Regions from separate parts of the Paenibacillus sp. RC334 genome, predicted to be linked through region 1. Evidence: a T-box and tRNA genes for the amino acid it is inferred to sense, from the RefSeq annotation. Region 1 holds a T-box; the other regions hold tRNA genes.
The links. A T-box is a leader RNA that pairs with one kind of tRNA and senses whether it is charged. The one in region 1 lies ahead of argS (arginine--tRNA ligase), so its partner is inferred to be a tRNA-Arg.
Positions count from the first base shown of each region.

Region 1 (4,523 bases):
ATTGCTGAATTTTATGAACTACCAGACACTGATTGCGACAAAGGCGTCTCGCATCAAGCAGGTGGCAAGCGGCGATACGCTGCTGGAATTTGGCACACGACGGGCGCAGGAAGCAGATGCGGCGATTTGGGGAGCACGGGCTGCTTATGTAGCGGGCTTTGACGCGACATCTAATATGCTGGCAGGTGAGCATTTTGGTATTCCGACGAAGGGAACACATGCTCATTCATGGGTGCAGACCTTTATGAGCGAGCAGGAGGCTTTTGACGTGTATGCGAAGGTTTTACCGGATCAGGTCACACTGCTGGTAGATACCTTTGATACGCTGGAGAGCGGCGTTCCCCATGCGATTCGGACAGCGAAGATGCTGGAGAGTCAGGGTAAACGGATGAATTCGATCCGGCTGGATAGTGGTGACTTGGCTTATTTATCCATTCAGGCTCGGGAAATGCTAGATGCCGAAGGGCTGGATTACGTACAAATTGTAGCCTCTAATGATTTGGATGAAAATACAATTTTTAACTTAAAGGCCCAAGGCGCGCGTATCGATGTATGGGGTGTGGGGACACAGCTCATTACAGCTTCGGATCAACCTTCATTGGGCGGGGTTTACAAGCTAGTCGAACGGGAAGTAGAAGGAGAAATGCTGCCGACGATTAAAATTTCGGGCAACCCGGAAAAGGTATCCACACCGGGTAAGAAGGATGTATATCGTATTATAGATAAGAAGAAAGGGAGAGCTGTCGCCGATTATATTTCTTTTCCGGACGAAGACCGTCCGCGCAATGGAAAGCGGCTGAAACTCTTTAACCCGTTGCATCCGTACATGAAGAAGTATGTGGAAAATTACGAGGCAGTTCCGATGCTGGAGCCTATTTTCGTAAATGGGCAGAAAGTGTATGAACTTCCCGGGCTGGATGAAATTCGCGCATACCATACTTCCCAGCTGCAACTGTTCTGGCCGGAATATTTGCGGAAAATGAACCCGGAAATTTACCGTGTAAATCTCAGTGAAAAGGTATGGGGGCTGAAACAAAAGCTGATCGACAGCTATATGCAGCCAGAAGTGGAAGAAAAGGAATAGTTTTAAGAGGCACCCTGCAAATAATGGGGTGCCTCTTTGTGTTTCAGAGCATAAGAGGAAAATCTGTGTGTTATTTGTAAATTTCCCTCATGACATGCCGCAGCTCAGGTATAATAATGCGCTCCATCGCCAAACGGACGGCTCCACGTGAGCCTGGCATAGAAAATACGGCTGTCCGGTCGACAGTGCCAGCTACAGCACGACTCAATATCGCTGCAGAACCAATATCCTCGGCAAAGCTTAAATAACGGAAGATTTCCCCGAATCCGGGCAGTTCCTTATCCAGCAGAGAGGATACGGCTTCATACGTTGTATCACGCGGGGAAATACCGGTGCCGCCTGTCAGAAGAACAGCCTCAATGTCATCGCGTTCCGCGGCTTCGGATACCAGTTGCCGGATGCCATCATAGTCGTCTTTGACGATAACATATCGGGCCACCTGATAGCCGTTCGTTTCCAACAGATCCACCAGTAGACGTCCTCCGGTATCTGTTTCCACGGTGCGGGTGTCGGAGACGGTTACAACCATGCAGCTAACCTGCTGTGGGGCCTCCCGTCGATGCTCCTCTACAGAAGATATATTCATTTGCAATGCTCACTCCTCGATCTATGGTTAGACATACTCTTTTTACAATAGAGGAATGATTGTCGGTGTGCAAGTCAGGAGCAGGCATTAGGGAGTTGTGTGATTTATCCCCTTGCACGGATGGGATGGAATATAGTACACTTCCTTACATAAGCCGGGATTTTTTGTTTGGTCAAGTTGAAAGCGTGAACAACGGTTGATTAATCTCAATTGTCGACGGGTAATAATACAGCAGGGTCAACAACAGGGAGGTAATGTATTATGAAACATTCATACCAACAATGCGTGGATGCTTGCCTGGAATGTATGAACGCTTGCAACGTCTGTTACGTGGCGAGCTTGAAGGAATATGATTTGGCTATGCTGCGCGAGTGTATTCGAGTGAGCCGGGAATGTGCAGAAATATGCGGGTTTGCTGCTCAAATGTTGGAACGCGGAACGGAATTTGCCGAGCAAATTTGTGAGCTGTGTGCCAAAGCCTGTGAAGTATGTGCTGCTGAATGCGGTAAGCACGCTCATGAGCATTGCAAACAATGTGCAGCAGCCTGCCGCCGTTGTGTTCAGGCATGCCGCCAAATGGTGGCTGTGTAATTACATATAATCGAGCCAGCGCCTGAACAGAAAATAAAACATTGCTTTCTACAGGATAGGTTTGTATAATGATGGGAATTAACGTCTTGGAACGGGAGAGTAGCAGGGGAGCCATATCATTACAGCGAGCCGGAAAAGGTGGAAGCCGGTATGAGGCCCAACGTGAAGCGCACCCGGGAGACGGTTGTTCCAACACGGAGTTCCGTTAGTAGTTCAGCCCGGCAGACACCGTTATTTGTCATTGGAGTGAAATCGGCGATTATGCATAGTTCATTGCACAATCCGATTTACGAAGAGTGGTACCGCGGGGATATTGAAGTTCTCGTCTCTTGAATAATTCAAGAGGCGGGAGCTTTTTTTGTTAGATTCTAATGAAAAAAAGGAGAGAAAGCCATGCTGTTATCGATCGCTACTCAGGCTATTTCTGCCCATACGGGCTTGGAGGAAAAGGAGATTTCCTCTTTATTGGAGGTACCGCCACAACCGGAATGGGGGGATGTAGCGTTTCCCTGTTTTTTGCTGGCTAAAAAGTTTAGGAAGGCTCCGCAGCAAATTGCGTTGGAACTGGCGGAGGCCATAACCCGTAAGGAAGGACTGACTGCTTCGGCATCAGGAGCCTATGTCAATATAACACTGGGGCGTTCCATTCATATTCCACTGATGCTGGCTGAATTGAGCAAACCCGAATTTTTCAAGCCAGATCTCGGACACGGACAGCGGGTAGTGATTGATATGTCTTCGCCCAATATTGCCAAACCGTTTGGTATCGGCCATCTTCGTTCTACTGTCATCGGTGCTGCACTGTACCGCATTCTCGGGGAAACGGGGTATGTTCCGGTTAGTGTGAATCATTTGGGGGATTGGGGAACACAGTTTGGTAAGCAAATTGCGGCTTATAAAAGATGGGGAAATGAAGAGCAGCTACAGCAAGATCCGATTGGAGAGTCACTTAAGCTGTACGTGCGTTTTCATGAGGAAGCCGAGCATGACCCATCTTTGGAGGACGAAGGTCGAGAATGGTTCCGCCGTCTGGAGCATGGAGATACCGAGGCTCAGCAGCTATGGGAGTTTTTTGTTGAAGTCAGCCTGCGTGAATTTGATCGCATGTACCAGCGTCTGAACCTTACATTTGATCATGTACTGGGAGAGAGCTTTTACAATAATAAAATGCAGGCGGTTGTTGCCCGATTAAGGACGAAAGGTTTGCTGGAAGAAAGTGACGGTGCGCTTGTGGTGCGTCTGGAGGATGAAGGGCTGCCGCCTTGTCTGATTTTGAAAAAGGATGGGACTACCATCTATCCGACCCGTGATTTGGCTACGGCGTTCTACCGTCATGAGGTGATGAAAGCTGATCGGTTGCTGTACGTGGTAGGTGGAGAGCAGCAGTTGCATTTCCGGCAGGTGTTTGAGGTGCTAAAGCGTGCAGGGGAGACGTGGGCGGAGCAGTGTGAGCACGTGCCGTTTGGTCTGATGCGTTTTGCAGGTAAAAAAATGTCCACAAGACGCGGCAAGGTCGTGAAGCTGGAGGAGGTGCTGGATGAAGCGGTGGCCCGCGCTCTAACTATCATCACCCAGAAGAATCCCAATTTACAGGATCAACAGGAAATAGCCGAGGACGTCGGCATCGGGGCGATCATTTTTGGCGACTTAAAAAATAACCGCCTGAACGAAGTGGATTTCTCACTGGAAGACGCGTTAACCTTTGAAGGTGAGACAGGTCCTTATGTACAATACACACATGCACGTATACGCAGTCTTTTGGAAAAAGCTTATGCTGGCGCCGGTACGGTGGATGGTTCTGGTATCGACGTTCCTATGAGGGAACATCCAGTATCTGATTTCACCGATGCATCGGATGAAATGCTGGGGGATGCAGGCTGGGCACTGCTTAAGCAACTGGTTCGTTATCAGGGACAACTGGAACGTGCGGCTCGGCAACTGGAACCTTCGGTTATCGCGAGGTTTGCGCTGGATACGGCGCAGGCGTTCAACCGCTTTTACGCCAAGGAGCGGATTGTCGATGGTGGGCCGTGGCGCATTCAGTTGGCTGGACAAACTGCTGATATTTTGGCACATACGCTGCATCTTCTTGGCCTGAAAGCACCCTATCGGATGTAGCCAAATGGCCTGAGGAAGAGTGCCCGCAAAGTGAGTATCCTTAGAATATAGCCTAGGACGTGAGCAGAAAAGAGTTAAACGGGTTACACTAACTGTAAGTATCGTAGGCTTTTTTTACAATCAATTTTTGAGTATCTGAAACAT
Region 1 is NZ_CP125370.1:2,262,045-2,266,567, forward strand. It holds gene QMK20_RS10705 (nicotinate phosphoribosyltransferase) at 1-1,084, shown strand, start outside; gene QMK20_RS10710 (MogA/MoaB family molybdenum cofactor biosynthesis protein) at 1,155-1,670, opposite strand; gene QMK20_RS10715 (four-helix bundle copper-binding protein) at 1,932-2,261, shown strand; T-box leader at 2,340-2,594, shown strand; gene argS (arginine--tRNA ligase) at 2,655-4,379, shown strand.

Region 2 (4,523 bases), 2.2 Mb from region 1:
GTAAAATAACGGCTTCACTCCCAGCCGATCCCGTGCCAGAAACACCTGCTCCCGCTCACTGTCCCAGACCGCAAAGGCAAAAATGCCGTTCAGCCGATCCACACAATCCGGGCCCCACTCCATGTAGGCTTCGAGCAATACCTCTGTGTCGCATTGTGTACGGAAAATATGCCCTCGCTGTTGCAGCTCTTTTTTCAGCTCAGGCGCGTTATATATTTCCCCGTTATATACAATCGTATAAGTGATATCCTCAAGCTGCCGGATCATGGGTTGGGCGCCGTTTTCCGGGTCCATGACGCTCAGTCTTCTGTGTCCAAAGGCACACGGGTTGGATATCCAGGTGCCCGCAGCATCCGGTCCGCGATCAGAGAGCGTTCGCGTCATATTGAGCAGCAGCTCCGATTGATGCATTAAGTCTCCGTTCCACTGTATGAAACCAGTAATTCCGCACATGTCTGTTCATCCTCTCTTTGTCGTGTTCATCCAGTGTTGGGATGAAACAAAAACTAAATCCCCAGTTCATCAGTATATATGCCGAAAAGGAGCATAAAATGTCTGTCCGTTCCGAAAACTACAAATGGGGCAACCCGTGTATTCGCAAGGAAGGAGGAAGGCAAATGTACTACATCAAGGATGCTAAAATACGCCGCTTCACCGAACTTGACGGAGTGCGCTGCGCAGAGGTAGAGGTACGGCCCGGCGCAGCAGATGACCCGGAACTGCTGGTCTACATTACCGCCACCAATCAGCAGGACGGTCAGGAAGGCTATGACATGGTACGCATCATTCGTAATGATGCCGATCTGGCGCTGGATTGGTACGACAATAACCTGCATTCTGCGTTTGAGGAAGTGACGGATAAGGCTTTTACCGACTCCACTCACATTACGGCTGGGGAAGAACGGGAAAAGTTTAAAAGGGAGTTACTTTCCTATGGGCAGCTCAGCACGGAATTTGCCAAGGAGTTCGGCGTATGAGAATAGGATGCGCCATGCCTCGGCTTTTGTTGATTTGGGCTCCAGCGCCATCGCGGGATCAGCGTGAAAGGAGGGGGAAATCATAGACGGCAAAGCGAAGTACAAGAAGAACAAAGGCAGCAGTTATATTCATAACAATGAATTTGCGGAAGAAGTGCTTGAGAAAAATGTAAGGCATGAAGTACCAAAAAGTCCTAGACGCTTTGGTAATAAATAAATTTGTCCATTAAAAATTTTTAAAGAAGCCTCCGTATCCCGCTTAATTCGCGGAATGCAGGAGGCTTCTTCTTCAGATTTAAGCGGCTTCACGGAGTGTCATGATACCTTTGTAGATGTTGTAGACAAATACCCCGAGATAGACCACAGCGAATAGCAGCACAAACCCGACTACAGAACCTGCATGATTCGCCGTTGCAATAAAATACAATAGCGGAATCGCCGCGATAATAGGGAAAATGTGCGATAAAATAGCCTTTTTCGCATGTCCCTGAACATACTCGTCCCGTACCGCAATCCATATAATAACAGGCAACAGAAAAGGGGCGAAAAAAATACTGAAATAACAAAGTGATGACAATAGACCTCTCACGGATTATATACCTCCTTCGTAGCATGGCCTTTTGTACATAATACCCCGTCAGCGTCCAAATGATTCCTTTTGCAGCCTGTTTACTTGTACGATAAAAAAATGCTTTTGACAGTTAGCAAAAATATGATATAATAATCAATGCGCTGAATACATAAGGTTCCAACGAATACCATTTTGTCCCAGTAGCTCAGCTGGATAGAGCAACGGCCTTCTAAGCCGTCGGTCGGGGGTTCGAATCCCTCCTGGGACGTATAACAGAGAAGCTTCCGTAAGGGAGCTTTTTTGTGTTCCAGTTATGCTCACAGGGTTCACGATATGATGCGATTAATCAGTAGTGACATCGTCTATAATTTCATTAAGCAGAGCTTCGATAGACTGATAGTTCTTATAAAATGTCCCCCTATTTAATAGACATTAATGTATAAAAGTGTTTGCTAGTGAGCAAAATAAGTAGCGTTTGATGATTTTAGCTGATGTGCTTCTTTATACTATAATTGTAAAAGTTGATGAACAACTGTCGAACATTATACAGGATACAGATGCAGACGAGGAGGATAGAAATGAGACTTCAAGACAAAATTGCAGTAGTCACAGGTGCAGCTTCCGGTATGGGTAAAGCTATTGCCAAGCTTTATGCACAAGAAGGGGCCAAGGTAGTGGTGTCCGATATTAATGCAGATGCAGCTACTAATGTGGTAGAAGAAATCAAAGCTAATGGTGGAGATGCTATCGTCGTAGTTGCTAATGTTGCAAAAGAAGAAGATATTCAGAATCTGATTGATACGACCGTTGACACCTATGGTACAGTAGATATTCTGGTAAACAATGCCGGAATTATGGATAACATGGAACCGGCAGGCGATATTAAAGATGACCAGTGGGAAAGAATTTTTGCGATTAATACAACCAGTGTTATGCGTTCTACTCGTAAAGTTCTACCTATCTTTTTAGAAAAACAAAAAGGTGTCATTGTGAACGTAGCTTCTGCAGGTGGGTTGTTTGGTGGGCGAGCTGGTGGAGCTTATACAGCTTCTAAACATGCAGTTGTTGGTTTTACTAAAAATACAGGCTACATGTATGCTCCACAAGGAATACGTTGTAATGCAATTGCTCCAGGTGGTGTGGAAACTAACATCAATTCAACGATAACTAATCTAAATAAATTTGGTGCTTCCAGACAGCAATTGGGAATGGCTATTAATCCACGTCTTGGAAAATCGGAGGAAATAGCACAGGTGGCTTTATTCCTTGCTTCGGATGAATCAGGTTTTGTGAACGCTACAGTGATTACTGCCGATGCAGGTTGGACTGCCTATTAATAATCTGAATTAAGCCACAATACGTGGCTCTATCCCGGGAGTTGGAGCGATGGATTAGCTACGAGTTACTGTGGGAGAATAATTAAATACCAAGAGGCCGTGTCTGACACGGCCTCTTTTACTGGATTCAATAGCTTCGAACCTCAGAACGTGGAACATCAATTAAGTGATAGGAAAAGCTCTGCTTTTGTTTTATACCGTTGCTTTCGCCTTATGCGCAAAAAATTGTGGCAAATGCTCTTTATGCGCTTCCAGCAATTCATCCAGCACCGTTTGGGCGATGTCACCGCTTGGTACAAGCGGATTCAGGGTGAAGGCTTGCAGAGCTGTTGCGTAGTCCCCCGTTACCGCCGCTTCAATCGTCAATTCTTCCATCGCCTTCATCACTTGCAGCAAGCCGCGCTGTGCAGGCGGGAATTTGCCAAAGTTTACAGGTTCTGCACCATGTGCGCGAATCACACTGGTAATTTCAATCGCGCTGTCATAAGGAACATCATCAATTGCACCATTGTTACGTGTGCTAACCACCATCAGTGTGCCTTTGTTGTTATAGATGGAATTAATAATTTCACAGGCTGCATCGCTGTAATGCGCGCCGCCGCGTTTGGATAGTTCCTCCGGTTTGTAATCCAGATTAGGATCTTTATACAGTTCAAACAGGCTTTCTTCCAGACGTTTGACGACTTGACCCCGAGTTCCTTCATTTTTGGCTTCCTCTAGTTCTTCCTTCAGCATGTTATCTGTCATGTAGTAATAACGATGGTATGGACAAGGCAGCATTTTCAAATGACGCACTTGATCATACAGGAAACGCATGTTTCTAATATTTTCAACGACCTTTTCCGGTTTTGCGCCAGGCGCGTACAGTCCTTCAATCACCTGCTCAGTTAATTCGGTCCCTGTTTTGTCATATACTTTATGCCAGTGAAGGTGGTTAATTCCTGCAAATTTAAAGAACAGTTCTTCTTCCGGTTTGTCCAGCACAGCGGATGCACTCTTGATCGCGCCGATTGGAACATTACATAATCCGATGACTTTGTCCCATTGACCATAACGAAGCACGGCTTCGGTGACCATCCCTGCAGGGTTGGTGAAATTAATCAACCACGCATTCGGACACAGCTCTTTCATATCCTCGACAATACTGAGGATGACAGGAATGGTACGGAAGGCCTTGAACATTCCTCCGGCACCGTTGGTTTCCTGACCGATCATACCGTGTTTTAACGGAATACTTTCATCTTTAATCCGGGCTTCGAGCAAGCCTACCCGAAACTGTGTTGTTACAAAATCGGCATCTACCAAGGCTTCACGACGATCCAGCGTCAAATGTACTTCACAATCAATGCCTGCCGCTTTCACCATTCGTTTGGCCATGGCCCCTACAATTTCCAGCTTTTCGCGTCCTGCCTCAATGTCTACCAGCCACAATTCCCGAATAGGGAGCTCTGCATAACGTTTGATGAAGCCTTCTACTAATTCCGGAGTATAGCTGGAGCCGCCACCGATAGTTGCTATCTTTAAGCCTTTTTTCATGATTGTTGCCTCCTGAGTACATTTTTTTAAACCGCTTTCTCAAGCTTCTATTTCACTGTAATCTCTGTAATGCATTACAGGTCAAGGGGGTTGAAAAAAACA
Region 2 is NZ_CP125370.1:4,420,098-4,424,620, reverse strand. It holds gene asnB (asparagine synthase (glutamine-hydrolyzing)) at 1-453, opposite strand, end outside; gene QMK20_RS20270 (hypothetical protein) at 618-977, shown strand; gene QMK20_RS20265 (magnetosome magnetite crystal formation protein family) at 1,273-1,566, opposite strand; tRNA gene QMK20_RS20260 (tRNA-Arg) at 1,743-1,816, shown strand; gene QMK20_RS20255 (SDR family oxidoreductase) at 2,127-2,885, shown strand; gene QMK20_RS20250 (6-phospho-beta-glucosidase) at 3,078-4,421, opposite strand.
Region 2: it encodes a tRNA-Arg, which carries the amino acid that the T-box ahead of argS (arginine--tRNA ligase) is inferred to sense. The anticodon was not compared.

Region 3 (4,523 bases), 2.2 Mb from region 1:
AGATTTTACGTGTTTTCGGTCCGATGTCCACGCCTTCCCAATCTGCAGGAATGCCGTCAATATCAACAATGTTCGTGTTCGCCGTAGCGCTGAAATCGTCAGAAATAACGATATCTACCGGAAGATAGAAGTTTTTGCCGAGTTTCTTCGCTTTTTCGATAAATCCAAGAGCTACGTCCAGTTTGGATTCATCCAGTAGGGATTGACCCACTTCATGACCTTGAGCTTTAAAAAATGTATAAGCCAAACCGCCGCCAATGATTACGTTATCTGCAATGTTCAGCAGGTTGTCAATCACGTCGATTTTGTCTTTTACTTTGGAACCGCCGATAATGGCTGTAAAAGGACGATCTGGGTTTGAAAGAGCTTTACCGATTACAGACAATTCTTTCTCCATCAGCAAGCCGGAAACAGCCGGAAGAAGATGCGCGATACCTTCTGTGGAAGCATGAGCACGGTGCGCTGCACCAAATGCGTCATTCACGAAAATGTCAGCCAGCTCAGCAAATTGCTTCGCCAATTCAGGATCATTTTTCTCTTCTCCTGGATAGAAACGTACATTTTCAAGCAACAGCACGTCGCCGTTTTGCAGTTCAGCCACTTTCGCTTTAACAGCCTCACCAACTGCTTCGTCCACTTTAACAACAGGCTTTTTGAGCAGTTCAGACAAACGCACGCCAGCAGGAGTCAGACGCATGGATTCAACGACCTGACCTTTTGGACGTCCAAAGTGACTCGCCAAAATAACTTTTGCACCTTTTTCAATCAGGTAGTTAATCGTTGGCAAGGTTTCACGAATACGCTTGTCATCCGTAATTTTACCGTCCTCAACCGGAACGTTAAAATCTACACGAACAAACACCCGTTTTCCATTCAGTTCTATATCACGTACGCTCTTTTTGTTCATCTCCATATTCCTCCGCACCCTTTTAATTTTACGAAACAGGAATTTAAGGCACATTTTGATATATAAAGAGCGGAAACAATAACTGCTGTTTCCGCTCTATGATGTTGCGCGATAAGACTGTTCTTACTTAGCCAATTTAGCGAAGTATTCCAACGTACGGATCAATTGTGCTGTGTAGGACATTTCGTTGTCGTACCAAGCTACAGTTTTCACCAGTTGTTTGTCGCCAACAGTCAGGACTTTAGTTTGAGTTGCGTCAAACAAAGAACCGAAAGTGATACCTTTGATGTCGGAAGAAACGATCTCGTCTTCAGTGTAGCCGTAAGTTTCAGGATCGGAAGCTTCTTTCATCGCAGCGTTGATTTCTTCAACAGTTACGTTTTTCTCCAGAACAGTTACCAGCTCAGTCAGGGAACCAGTTGCTACTGGTACACGTTGAGCCGCGCCATCCAGTTTACCTTTCAGTTCAGGAATTACCAGACCGATGGCTTTAGCAGCACCAGTTGTGTTAGGAATGATGTTTTCAGCTGCAGCGCGAGCACGACGGAAGTCGCCTTTAGCATGCGGAGCATCCAAAGTGTTTTGGTCGCCAGTGTAAGCATGAATTGTAGTCATCAGGCCTTCAACGATACCAAATTTGTCTTGCAAAGTTTTAGCCATAGGAGCCAGGCAGTTTGTTGTGCAAGAAGCACCGGAGATTACAGTTTCAGTACCGTCCAGAATTTCATGGTTTACGTTGTAAACGACAGTTTTCATGTCGCCAGTAGCTGGAGCGGAGATAACAACTTTTTTAGCGCCGCCTTTCAAATGTTTCTCAGCAGCTTCTTTAGTTGTGAAGAAACCTGTGCATTCCAGAACGATATCTACACCCAGGTCTCCCCAAGGCAGTTCTTCTGGGTTGCGGTTAGCCAAAACCTTAACTTCTTTACCGTTAACTTTGAAGAAGCCATCGTGTACTTCTACTTCTCCTTGGAAAGTACCTTGTGTTGTATCATATTTCAACAGATGTGCCAGCATTTTGGAATCTGTCAAGTCATTGATTGCTACTACTTCAATACCTTCCACGTTTTGAATCCGGCGGAAAGCAAGGCGTCCAATACGTCCGAAACCGTTAATACCAACTTTAACTGTCATGAGTGAGTTCCTCCCAAAGTTCGTTTAGTTTAGTTTATATATTCAAGACAGACCCGAAAGCCCGTCAAGACAACACAATTCATAAATCCGTTTAACCATTCAAATAATGGCTTACAATTTCAGCAGCAGCGCCTTCGTCGGTGACAAGAATATCTTCCTGCCCGAAACGCAGCACTGCATGAATAGCGGCCGCCTTGCTCTTACCTCCAGCTACGCCTAGAACCGTCTCGGTACGCCTGATATCCTCCAAACGGAGTCCAAGCGTCAGCATTCTGTGAACAACGACGCCGTCTTCGTTAAAATAATAGCCAAACGATTCGGCAACCGCGCCCTCACTGCTGATCTGGGCAAAGGTTTCAGGGTCGAGCTTGCGTCTACGTGCCATTGCTATGGCGTTGCCTATCCCGTGAATGATGATCCGACTCTCGCGAATCAGGCTTAAAATATCCTGAATATTCGTATCTTCAAGCAGGGAGTTGTAAGCATGATTGCTGAGCAAATCCGGTACATGGAGCAGACGGTATTGTGAGCCGACCTTACGAGCCATTGTGGAAGCAATTGTGTTCGCCTGCATTTCCATGCTTTCTCCCAAACCCCCACGTGCTGGTACGAACCATCCGCCCTTAAGTGGGCCATTAGCAGGTAGTGTCAGTTGGTCCGCCACGTCGGCAATCGTCGTGCCACCTGTTACGGCGACCACATCCTCGTCGTCCATAACACTCAGCAGCGCTTTTGCCCCGGCACGACCCAGCTCCTGCTTCGTTAAAGGAGAAGCATCCGAATCCCCTGGAACGACAACCACCTTCCTCAAACCATAGGCTTGACGAATCTGATCCTCCAATTGGGACAGGCCGAACAAGTTGTTCGCAATTGGCTCCAGCTGTTCCAGCAGATCCAGTCCTGCTTTGCTCACCTTCATGCCCACACTCTCAATCTCAATCAGCCCTTGGGCTTTAAGAAGATCGGTTTCGGCGCGCAACACGCGCTCGGTCATGTTCAGTGAAGCCGCCAGCGTTCTGCGTCCAATAACATCGGACAGCATAATCTGATGCAGGATTGTGTACCTTTTTTTCAAAACATCCATGAGGTCGGGCAGAAGCTGCTTCTGTATTTCTAATATCTTTCGCATGCTTTCCACTCCCGCACACTTCTAAGTTCTATCTTTAATACTATATCACTAACTGGTCTTAAAACGTCCCGGGTTAACTTTTTAAGTCCCACGTATATCTTACCCAATATTTGCTCCACATGCAAGTCTATCTGAACCTATATTTCTCAACTTTTTATGTGAATATGCGCACGTAATAAAAGCTTGCAATTCAATGCCGTATATCATATAATCATCTTTGTTTCCAATTAGCTGTGCGCCCGTGGTCCAACGGATATGACGTAGGCCTCCGGAGCCTGAGATCGAGGTTCGATTCCTCGCGGGCGCGCCATTTTATATGAATGTCTAAATGCTTCTATATACTGTTTTAACCAATAAGAGCGCAGAGGGCTCTTTTTTTGACTATTAGTTTGACTTTCTTTGACTTTTTGTTTGAAATTGTTTATCATGTGGTTAATACGGTAACAGTTTATAAATAGGGACGTGTAATCGGCATGTCCACCAAATCCATTAACGATATTAAAGGGAGGTTTTTTGACGTGAGCTATGTTCCTATGGTAGTAGAACAAAGTAACCGCGGCGAACGCGCCTATGACATTTATTCCAGACTGTTGAAGGATCGCATTATTTTGTTGGGCTCGGACGTCAATGACGTTGTAGCCAACTCTATTATTGCGCAAATGCTGTTTTTGGCTGCCGAAGATCCTGAAAAAGACATTCACTTGTATGTTAACAGCCCTGGCGGTTCGATCACAGCCGGTATGGCCATTTTCGATACGATGCAATATATTAAACCTGACGTGTCTACGATTTGTGTAGGTATGGCGGCTTCCATGGGTGCGTTCTTGCTGAACGCAGGTGCCAAGGGCAAACGTTTTGCTTTGCCGAACAGTGAGATTATGATTCACCAACCGCTGGGTGGCGCACAAGGTCAAGCAACGGATATTGAAATCCGCGCCCGCCGCATTCTGAAAATGCGCGACAAATTGAACCGCATTCTCGCAGATCGCACAGGCCAACCACTGGAGCGCATTGAAAAAGACACAGACCGTGACTATTTCATGTCCGCGGATGATGCCAAGGAATACGGTATTATTGATAAAGTGCTTACTAGCTCCTCTCCAGAAGGTGTGTAAGAGAACGAATTATGGCCTCTGAATAGCTGGTAAACGAAAAAAGCTGCCCCGGATGATTGTATCCGGTAGGCAGCTTTTTTCGTTTACTATTCTTTTGTGTACAGATAATCTAACTTATTCATTTGTACTATTCATTCTGTCCAGTAAAAGGCTTGCTGCCTTGAGGCAACAATTGACCAAACGAATAAGTGAACTCAGGAATACCATACGCATAAGGCCCATACTCATACAAGTCAAA
Region 3 is NZ_CP125370.1:97,713-102,235, reverse strand. It holds gene QMK20_RS00550 (phosphoglycerate kinase) at 1-907, opposite strand, end outside; gene gap (type I glyceraldehyde-3-phosphate dehydrogenase) at 1,031-2,041, opposite strand; gene QMK20_RS00540 (sugar-binding transcriptional regulator) at 2,133-3,170, opposite strand; tRNA gene QMK20_RS00535 (tRNA-Arg) at 3,406-3,480, shown strand; gene clpP (ATP-dependent Clp endopeptidase proteolytic subunit ClpP) at 3,689-4,285, shown strand; gene QMK20_RS00525 (RsiV family protein) at 4,413-4,523, opposite strand, start outside.
Region 3: it encodes a tRNA-Arg, which carries the amino acid that the T-box ahead of argS (arginine--tRNA ligase) is inferred to sense. The anticodon was not compared.

Region 4 (4,523 bases), 2.1 Mb from region 1:
ATGACGTATGCCTCTGTAATCATGGATCGGTTTGGACAACGCATAAACTGGTGGAACACGATCAACGAGCCTTATTGTGCCTCTATCCTGGGCTATGGTACAGGTGAACATGCTCCCGGCCATGAGAACTGGAACGAAGCCTTTACTGCCGCTCACCATGTCCTGTTGTGTCATGGCATTGCCATCCATTTGCACAAGGAAAAGGGTCTGACAGGTAAGATAGGCATTACACTGAACATGGAACATGTGGATGCTGCTTCTGAGCGACCTGAGGACGTAGCCGCTACCGTCCGCCGAGATGGCTTTATCAATCGTTGGTTTGCCGAGCCGTTGTTTAACGGGAAATATCCAGAGGATATGGTGGAATGGTACGGGGCGTATCTGAACGGCTTGGATTTTGTACAGCCTGGTGATATGGAGCTGATTCAGCAGCCGGGGGATTTTTTGGGCATCAATTACTACGCCCGCAGCGTCATTCGAGCGGCTACAGACGCTTCGTTGCTTCAGGCAGAGCAGGTTCGCTTCGAGGAACCGGTAACGGATATGGGATGGGAGATTCACCCCGAATCCTTTTATAAGCTGCTAACTCGGATTGAGAAGGATTTTACCAAGGGCTTGCCCATTCTGATTACGGAAAACGGAGCAGCGATGAAGGACGAATTGATGGATGGGAAGATTGAGGACACTGGACGTCAGCGCTACATTGAGGAGCATTTAAAGGTATGCCATCGCTTCATCGGGGAGGGAGGGCAGCTCAAGGGCTATTTTGTCTGGTCATTCCTTGATAACTTTGAATGGGCTTGGGGCTACAGCAAACGTTTCGGTATTGTACATATTAATTACGAAACGCAGGAACGGACACCCAAACAAAGTGCGCTGTGGTTCAAGCAAGTGATGGCGAATAACGGGTTTTAAACAGATTATCATTATAATTTAAGCTGTCATGCTGCAATAACAGAGCATGACGGCTTTTAAGACTGCATAAATTTTTGTGTAAGGGGGGACTATGCTGAAATATCTTGCATATCCAGTATAACAGGGCAGTGGTCGCTGCCCGTAATATGGCAATCAATGCTTGCATCTATCAACAGCGGGCGAAGTCTGTCCGAGACGAGAAAGTAATCGATCCGCCAGCCGATGTTCCGTTCTCTCACCTTCGGCATGTAGGACCACCAGGAATAAACATCCGTCCTGTCAGGATTAAAGTATCTGAAGGTGTCTATAAATCCAGCGCTCAGCAACTGCGACATTCTGTCACGTTCCTCAGGCGTAAATCCGGCATTTCCGTGGTTGGCTTTCGCATTTTTCAGGTCAATTTCCTGATGAGCCACGTTCAAATCTCCGCAAACAATGACAGGCTTCAATGCATCCAACTGTTGCAGATAGCTGCGGAAACGGTCCTCCCATTCCAGTCTGTATGGCAGTCGGGTCAAATCCCGTTTGGTATTCGGAGTATATACATTAACCAGATAAAATTTCTCAAATTCCAAAGTAATGGTTCTGCCTTCAGGTTCCCCATTTTCTTCAAGTCCATAATGCACAGAAAGAGGTTTGATTTTGGTGAAGATAGCGGTGCCAGAATATCCTTTTTTCTCGGCATAATTCCAGTACTGTGTGTATTCCTCCATATTCTCCATCAGGATTTGTCCCTCTTGAAGCTTGGTTTCCTGTACGCAAAAAATATCAGCATTCGTTTCTTTTAGATAAGTATAAAATCCTTTGGTCACACAGGCTCTTAAGCCATTAACATTCCAAGATATGATTTTCATTTATTAATTCTCCCTTGCCGTACCAAACATGTAAGCATACTGCTTTATTTCTGTGGCACTTCGTCAGTTCATGCTCGTCGGAAAATATTTAACATTAGATGATAGCATTCTCAGCGTTTTTTTGAAGTGGATACGAACTTTTCTACATTAGAATAGAATATATTTTTTTGTGCGGGGGTTGTGAAACGAAAAAAAGCTCCCTTACGGAAGCTTCTCACGATAACGTCCCAGGAGGGATTCGAACCCCCCGACCGACGGCTTAGAAGGCCGTTGCTCTATCCAGCTGAGCTACTGGGACATAAAATTCAAGCGAAGATTAATATATCACATGGATAAAAAAAATTCAAGCTTTATTTCGCATATATCCGGTATTCAGGCTTTCTTTAGCATAAAAATCAAAGTAGCTATCGTTTTTTTTGCCTCATAAAAGGGTATGTTAGAATACAGGTGAATATGTGGAAGACGAGAGGTTGGACTTCGGCCGCTGTTTCTCATATAATCTACAAATACTTTAGCTTGCGGTGGAGAGGGGGTGCCTTTAATAAAGGACTCCAAGGTGACGACAAAAGAAAATAATATTGTTTTGTTTCCGAAGACACTGGATTACTATCAAATTCAACTCACTGTAATGCTTGAAAACGAGCGTTACGGAGAGGCGATGGCGATGCTGCGTTTTTTGATGCAGTGTCAGGGACAGGAACAGAAGCAATACGAAGAGTGGGAGGCCCTTTTACAATGGCTGGAGGCCGCATTTCCACAGTATGCCGACAGAGGGGCGGACACGGACACTACGGCAGAAGATGAGGTCAATGAAGCAGAGCTGGCTCGCCAACATGCGCGCTTCAAGCAGGAGCAGGATGCAGGCTACGGCAACAAGCTGCTACATATGGCTATGGATGAACCGTTGTCGGAACAGACGATTTTAGCGCTGGAACAACTGTCTTATCTGGATCTGCCAGAAATCGACGATGCGCTGCTTAACTGGATTAAGGAACGGGAAATCCACCCTCTGCTTCAATTCCGTGTTTTGCAGACACTACGACGACGCGGAATGGAAGGGACGATCGAAATCAGCCGGGGAGATGAGAAGGCAGAAATCGAGATTGAGTCTATTCCGTTGCGGCCGGATGAATTTCCTGAACCGATTATGCGTATTCTGGAGCGGGTGGCCGATCAGACTGAAGTGCATGAGCCTACGCTGTTCTATTTTGCGCAGGAGCTATGGTCGCAGTTTGTGATGGCGGTGTACGGTACGAAAGATTACAGGTCAATGCTGGTGGAGGAGGACGGGATGCCGGATATTTGGGCGGCAGCACTCCATCAGACGGTATCGGAGAGTCTGAGTGGCAACAAGGACGAGGAAGAAACCCGTGCTATATATGGCATTACCGATGCATTGCGCTTCCGTTTTGAGCAGGTATATCGGTCGATGCGTCTATTCGTAGCGGCGGGAATGAACACTCCATAACGGCCGGAAACGTTTACCTGTGAAGTCATTCAAGGAGCTGCCCTTGAAAAAGATAGTAATGTTAGATATACTATAGTGGTTATTTTGTGTGCGTTGATCGTATGAAAACTAAGTGAAGATTTTGTTGGAGGGGAAAGCATAAAATGAAAGCAACTTGGGAGAAAATAGAGAAGAACCTTGGGGTTCTTGAAGTTGAGGTTGACGCGGATCGTGTAGCCGCTGCACTCGACAAAGCTTTTAATAAAGTGGCTAAACAAGTAAGTGTACCAGGATTCCGTAAAGGTAAAGTACCACGTCCTATTTTTGAAAAGCGTTATGGTATTGAAAGCTTGTATCAGGATGCAATTGACTTCCTGCTGCCAGAAGCCTACAGCCAAGCTGTAGAAAAAACGGATATTTTCCCGGTAGACAGCCCTGACGTTGAAATTGATCAATTCGCTAAAGGCGAATCTTTCAAATTCAAAGCCAAGGTTACTGTTAAGCCTGAAGTGACTTTGGGTGAGTACAAAGGTGTAGAAGTGCCTGTAAGCAAACTCGAAGTAACTGACGAAGAGCTGGCTCAAGAGCTGGAGCGTTTGCAACAACGTCATGCCGAGCTGGTTGTCGTTGATGAAGATGCTGCACAATCCGGCGATACGGCTATTATCGACTTCGACGGTTCCGTTGATGGTGTACCATTCGAAGGCGGACAAGCTGAGAAGTATTCTCTGGAGCTGGGCTCCAATACGTTCATTCCTGGCTTTGAAGAGCAAGTGGTCGGTTTGCACACAGGCGATTCCAAGGACGTTGAAGTAACGTTCCCTGAGAACTACCATTCTGCTGATCTCGCTGGCAAACAAGCAGTCTTCAAAGTGAAAGTTCATGAACTGAAACGCAAAGTTCTTCCTGAGCTGGATGATGAATTTGCAAAAGACGTAAGTGAATTTGATACACTGGCTGAATTCAAGGAAGACTTGAAAAAGCAACTGCTGGAGCGTAAGGAAAATGAAGCTAAAGCTGCCCGTGAGGGTGCGGTAGTGGAGAAGGTTGCTGAGAACGCAACAATCGACATTCCTGAAGCGATGATCAAAAGTGAAGTGCAAAACATGGTTCGCGATTTTGACAACCGTCTGCGTAGCCAAGGCATGAATCTTGAAATGTTCCTCGGATTCTCCGGCCAAAGCCAGGAAGATCTGGAAGCGCAAATGAAAGTGGATGCTGAGAAGCGTGTACGCAACAACCTCGTGCTGGAGCAAGTGGCTAAAGCGGAAAGCATCGAAGTTTCCGAAGCGGAAATTGATGAAGAG
Region 4 is NZ_CP125370.1:4,371,151-4,375,673, reverse strand. It holds partial or broken gene QMK20_RS20070 (GH1 family beta-glucosidase) at 1-915, shown strand, start outside; gene QMK20_RS20065 (exodeoxyribonuclease III) at 1,005-1,769, opposite strand; tRNA gene QMK20_RS20060 (tRNA-Arg) at 1,993-2,067, opposite strand; gene QMK20_RS20055 (hypothetical protein) at 2,302-3,237, shown strand; gene tig (trigger factor) at 3,381-4,523, shown strand, end outside.
Region 4: it encodes a tRNA-Arg, which carries the amino acid that the T-box ahead of argS (arginine--tRNA ligase) is inferred to sense. The anticodon was not compared.